Regions from separate parts of the Escherichia ruysiae genome, predicted to be linked through region 2. Evidence: riboswitches for the same ligand, from Rfam matches in the RefSeq annotation. Region 2 holds a riboswitch; the other holds the start of a gene.
The links. Region 2 has a riboswitch for cobalamin ahead of btuB (TonB-dependent vitamin B12 receptor BtuB). Riboswitches for the same ligand answer to the same signal wherever they lie in the genome.

Region 1: linked by a shared signal. The riboswitch ahead of RGV86_RS04055 (cobalamin biosynthesis protein) and the one ahead of btuB (TonB-dependent vitamin B12 receptor BtuB) in region 2 are both predicted to bind cobalamin.

Annotation. Positions count from the first base shown of each region.
Region 1 covers NZ_JAVIWS010000001.1:783,223-786,369, reverse strand. The annotation lists gene pocR (transcriptional regulator PocR) at 1-783, shown strand, start outside; cobalamin riboswitch at 872-1,046, shown strand; gene RGV86_RS04055 (cobalamin biosynthesis protein) at 1,265-1,699, shown strand; gene cobU (bifunctional adenosylcobinamide kinase/adenosylcobinamide-phosphate guanylyltransferase) at 1,823-2,368, shown strand; gene cobS (adenosylcobinamide-GDP ribazoletransferase) at 2,365-3,108, shown strand; gene cobT (nicotinate-nucleotide--dimethylbenzimidazole phosphoribosyltransferase) at 3,120-3,147, shown strand, end outside.
Region 2 covers NZ_JAVIWS010000001.1:2,378,870-2,382,016, forward strand. The annotation lists gene btuB (TonB-dependent vitamin B12 receptor BtuB) at 1-1,540, opposite strand, end outside; cobalamin riboswitch at 1,606-1,796, opposite strand; gene trmA (tRNA (uridine(54)-C5)-methyltransferase TrmA) at 1,910-3,010, shown strand; gene RGV86_RS11625 (YijD family membrane protein) at 3,050-3,147, opposite strand, start outside.

The DNA of each region.
Region 1 (3,147 bases), 1.6 Mb from region 2:
CCATTTTGTCAGATGATGCGCCAACACCCTCAGCTTAGCACTCGCTGTCGCATGAGCGATCGTTGTGGTGGTCTGGAAGCCTCTAAATCAGATCAGCCTTGTATTTACCGCTGTCATGCAGGGTTAACTGATTTCTCTATTCCTCTGGTGATTGCCGGGCATTTAGTCGGCTTTGTGTTGTGTGGACAAGTTCGCCTGCGTAATGATGATGTTGATTTGATCAATATTCTGAATGTCGATGATTGTTGGCAAGCCGACCCAGAACTACTTAATGAATTTCGCAAAGTTCCTGAGATGGATTACTCGAGAGTTATGGCCTCTGCTGATTTATTGAAGTTGATTGTGGAAAATTGCCTCAAAAAGCAACTCAATTTTGTCGTTATTAAAGAGAATAAACCTCATTCGGGTTCAGTTCGTCAGACCCGTGCGCCTAATCCCCATGATAATAAAATGAAAAAAGCATTGCGCTATATCGATGCACATTTGTCAGACGATTTGCGTCTGGAAGATGTTGCCTCGCATGTTTATCTAAGCCCTTATTATTTCAGTAAGTTGTTTAAGAAATATCATGGGATTGGTTTTAATGCGTGGGTAAACCAACAACGAATGGCCAGCGCGCGTGAGCTGCTGTGCCATAGTGACTGGAGTATCGCCAGTATCGCGCGTAATTTAGGCTTCTCACAAACCAGTTATTTCTGCAAAGTTTTTCGCCAGACGTATCAGGTGACTCCGCAGGTATATCGTCAGCAAATTAGTGAAAATGTAGCAGCGGAAACAGCATAAAATTAATGTGGAAAATGAGGGATGATTAAATAGACGCTGGCAATATTAATTAACGTTATTTACGTGTTATGGGATAAGTGAGATCAGCTCATAACATACGCTGACAGGTTCGGCACATTTGTGCCTGGGAAGAGGGTGAAAATCCCTCGCAGCCCCCGCTGCTGTAATGCTGACAACCCCGAAAATACCACTGATCGCGAGATTGGGAAGGCCGGGGAAGGATGATGCGAAGCCAGAAGACCAGCCTGTCAGTCAATACCAACAACTTCGGTGGGAAGTGGGTTGTCCGGAAGCGCACGGTTGAGTATTGGCGCGTCTTTATACCCCTACCACCCTGAGAGGATCAGGGTATGGCGGCATCATTTAGTTCCTTCATTGTAGTGCCGACAGGCACCTGGGCTGCTCTCAATGCGCGGCAATCGTTTTTCATGGTATATCAGCCTGACCGTCATTACAGGAAACGAAGCGGAGGACGGGGGATATGAAAACGATAAAACCCGAATCGATAGCCCTTTTTTGCCTCTCCTCTGGCGATATTAATCTGGCGAAATATCTGGCTGAAATGTTGCCAATGACCTGTTTTGTTGGTGAGGACTGGCAGCAAGGTTTCTTGTCTTTTAAAGGTGGGGCTGTTCAATCGTTATCAGACGCGTATACCGATTATTCAGTGCTGTTATTGATTGCTGAAAACAGGGTCTCCATACCAGAAAATTTCTCTCATCCTGATGGCGCGACGGTAATCGTAATCACACGGCATAATGCCCGTTTGCTGGCTGGTTCGGCTGGTGGTGCAGTAGCATTAATCCATTATCTGAATGAAATATGTCAACGCAGTGAAAATATTGCCAATGACGCATTCTGCCAGACGTTTACACAGGGAAATCGGACTATTTCACAACACCGCCTTCGTTCGTAATGGATTGAGAACGCTGGATTTTTATTTTCATTACGCGCAGTATTAATTGCGGAAATGTTATTACGATCAGCAACGATGGTTCTGGTCAATGAATACCATCATACAATTGAACCAGGAGTCCGTATGATGATTTTGGTGACAGGTGGTGCACGGAGCGGGAAGAGTCGGCACGCCGAGGCGCTTATTGGGGATACTCCACAGGTTCTGTATATCGCCACTTCGCAAATCCTTGATGATGAGATGGCGGCACGGATTGAGCATCATCGGCAGGGGCGTCCGGCGCATTGGCACACGGTGGAACGCTGGCAGCAGCTTGATGAGTTAATTAATGCAGACATTAATCCGCAGAACGCTGTGTTGCTGGAATGCATTACGACAATGGTGACTAATCTGTTGTTTGATTATGGCGGCGATAAAGATCCTGAAGGATGGGATTATGTGGCGATGGAGCAAGCGATAAATGGCGAGATTCAGTTGTTGATTGCTGCCTGTCAACGTTGCCCTGCAAAGGTCGTATTAGTGACCAATGAAGTGGGAATGGGTATTGTGCCGGAGAATCGTCTGGCGCGACATTTTCGTGATATTGCCGGGCGAGTGAATCAGCAACTGGCCGCTGCGGTAGATGAAGTATGGCTGGTGGTTTCGGGTATTGGAGTAAAAATCAAATGAGTAAATTATTTTGGGCGATGCTCTCTTTCATTACGCGTCTGCCTGTACCGCGTCGTTGGTCCCAGGGGCTGGATTTCGAACATTATTCTCGCGGTATCATTACTTTTCCCTTAATTGGGTTATTGCTTGGTGCGATTAGTGGGCTGGTCTTCATGGTGTTGCAGGTATGGTGTGGTGTACCACTGGCGGCACTATTTAGCGTGCTGGTTCTGGCGCTGATGACAGGGGGATTCCACCTGGACGGTCTGGCAGATACCTGTGATGGTGTATTTTCTGCACGTAGCCGAGATCGTATGTTGGAAATCATGCGTGATAGCCGTTTAGGCACCCACGGCGGTCTGGCATTGATTTTTGTTGTGCTGGGAAAGATTTTGATTTTGAGCGAACTGGCTCTGCGTGGTGAGCCTATCCTGGCATCGCTGGCTGCAGCATGTGCTGTCAGCCGTGGTACTGCCGCATTATTGATGTATCGTCATCGTTATGCTCGGGAAGAAGGGCTTGGCAATGTGTTCATCGGCAAAATTGATGGGCGACAAACCTGCGTCACACTAGGCTTAGCCGTAATTTTTGCTGCTGTATTACTGCCTGGTATGCATGGTGTGGCTGCTATGGTGGTGACGATGGTGGCAATTTTCGTCCTCGGTCAGCTTTTCAAACGTACTCTGGGCGGGCAAACCGGCGATACGCTGGGAGCTGCCATAGAGCTTGGTGAGCTGGTCTTTCTGCTGGCGCTGCTATAAAGAGACGCAACATGCAAACACTTGCCGATTTACTGAATA
Region 2 (3,147 bases):
GCGTGTCGGTAATCGCGTTACGCGCATCGACATAATCATAACTCACCGTATGCGTCAGCGGTCCGGTATCAAAATTGGCGGTCGCCTCGACGCCCTTAATCCGCGCTTTCCCTTCGTTGTAGTATTTGAGGGTGTGATCATCGTAATCGATCAAGTCACTAACATCGTTACGGTATCCGGAAATACGCCAGTTCACTCCAGCAGTTAAGCCTTCAAACGCCCCTTCCCACTGTTTGCTTTTCTCAGGGTTCAGATCCGGATTACCGTAGAAGCCATAGAGTTGCCCAAGATTAGGTGCCTTGTACGACGTACCATAAGAAGCGATAAACCGATAACCTTCGATGAATTCCCAACCGACGCTGGTTTGCCAGGTTCCATGACGACCAAACTGTGAGTTATCGTCGCTGCGTGCTGCGCCTTCAAAGGTAAAATCGCCGACTTGTTGCAGCCCGGTCAGATAGATGCCGGTATTACGTTGATCATATCCATCCTCAACATAACCTGTACCCGGCGTCGTAGTCTGTTTCTGCCAGTCGACACCCGCACCAATACTACCGTGACCAACGATGACATTGTTTGCCCACTGAACGGTGTATTGCTTCATCTCATCAAGCGTTGCGGACGAATCATAACGACCATAATGGGGATCGTAGTTGTAATCTTTGCTATGGCTATAGCTGGTAATGAGTTGTGATTTAATCAGTTCGCCGTTATAGCGCAGCCCGGCATCCCAACTTTGGCTATAGAGTTTGCGAGTATCGAGCAGCGGCGAGCCGGGAGAATAATACGCGTCATAATTGGTACGGTTATCATAGCCATAGCCGCGCACAAAGCCGCTCCAGGCATCAGTAAAGTTATGCTCCAGCGCGCCATAAAGCGTTTTACTTAAGAAACCATCGTTATCTGGCTGCGCTTGCGTTCCGGTATTGCCATAAGCGACAACATCATAACCATGAGTATGGGCATAATCGCCCAACAACGTTACTCGTGTCTTATCCCCCAGTTGTTGCTGCGTAGAGACATCATAGTTCTGATAACTATGGCTTCCCCACCCTGCTGAAATTTCCGTTCCGGGTTCATCGCGCGTCGTGATGATATTCACCACCCCGCCTATTGCATCGGAACCATATACGGCGGAACGCGGCCCACGGATATATTCAACACGCTGGACAAGCGCAATAGGGAACTGACTAAGGTCAGCAGAACCACTCACCCCCGCCAGATTCAGGCGCACACCATCAATTAACACCAACACATGACTGGCATTTGTACCGCGAATAAAAATAGATGAGAGCTGACCTGAACCGCCGTTTTGGGTGATATCCACACCAGGGAGACGGCGCAGCACATCATTGACCGAGGTCGACTGCCAGCGGTCGATATCCTGACGCGTCACAACGGTGGTTGGTGCAAGCACAGTGCTGCGCGGCTGTTCAAAACGGTTAGCAGTAACGACGAGAGTATCCGGGCTGGTATCCTGTGCCCAAGCGGAAAAGGCTGTGACGGAACACGCCGTCAGCAGCGAAGCTTTTTTAATCATTGTAAAGCATCCACAATAGAAGAAGGATGCCGCAGGTTTCACCAATATTACGCGATGATGAGAACCAGATGCGACGTTAGCCGGCAGGTCTTCGGGCTTGGAGGGGTATCTGAGGATACAAAGAGATGATGACTTCCCACCGGATGGCAGTGTCCGCATTACGCAATCATCGCACCTTTCCTTACCGCTGCGCGTCAGCTCCAGATTCGCACTGGATTCCCTATTAACTCACAGGACCGGCGAGTGGATGCTACAGGTTGTAACAAGTTGCTGTCCAGACGTAGCTCACAAATAGGAATCTATCAAGATCTGGACATCTGATGAGCAATCCCTACAATCGCCGCGTACATTTCATTTTCAGGATACATCATGACCCCCGAACACCTTCCAACAGAACAGTATGAAGCGCAGTTAGCCGAAAAAGTGGTACGTTTGCAAAGTATGATGGCGCCGTTTTCTGACCTGGTTCCGGAAGTGTTTCGCTCGCCGGTCAGTCATTACCGGATGCGTGCAGAGTTCCGCATCTGGCACGATGGCGATGACCTGTATCACATCATTTTCGATCAACAAACCAAAAGCCGCATCCGCGTGGATAGCTTCCCCGCCGCCAGTGAACTTATCAACCAGTTGATGGGCGCGATGATTGCGGGTGTGCGCAATAATCCCGTTCTGCGCCACAAGTTGTTCCAGATTGATTACCTCACCACGCTGAGCAATCAGGCGGTGGTTTCCCTGCTGTACCATAAAAAGCTGGATGACGAGTGGCGCCAGCAGGCAGAAGCCCTGCGCGATGCACTGCGAGCGCAGAATCTGAATGTGCATCTGATTGGTCGGGCAACGAAAACCAAAATCGAGTTGGATCAAGATTACATCGACGAACGTCTGCCGGTTGCAGGGAAAGAGATGATCTACCGTCAGGTGGAGAACAGCTTCACTCAGCCGAACGCGGCGATGAATATTCAGATGCTGGAATGGGCGCTGGATGTAACCAAAGGTTCAAAAGGTGATTTACTGGAGCTGTACTGCGGCAACGGTAATTTTTCATTAGCTCTGGCGCGCAATTTTGATCGAGTATTAGCTACCGAAATCGCTAAGCCATCGGTCGCTGCCGCGCAATACAATATTGCTGCTAACCATATTGATAACGTACAAATTATTCGTATGGCGGCGGAAGAGTTTACCCAAGCGATGAATGGTGTGCGCGAGTTTAACCGCCTGCAAGGGATCGATTTAAAGAGTTATCAGTGCGAAACCATTTTTGTCGATCCGCCGCGCAGCGGTCTGGACAGTGAAACCGAGAAAATGGTGCAGGCGTATCCGCGTATTTTGTACATCTCCTGCAACCCGGAAACGTTATGCAAGAATCTGGAAACATTAAACCAGACGCACAAAGTTGAACGTCTGGCTCTGTTTGATCAGTTCCCCTACACGCACCATATGGAGTGCGGCGTGTTACTGACGGCGAAGTAAAACCCATGCCGGATGCGCCAGCATCCGGCATGTTACTGATTACTCAGCAACTTCCTGCTTACGGTTACGCATCTTCGCGCCAATCCAGAACACCATAATGACGGACAGCACTGCCGGGAAGAAGTTAGAACCGATAT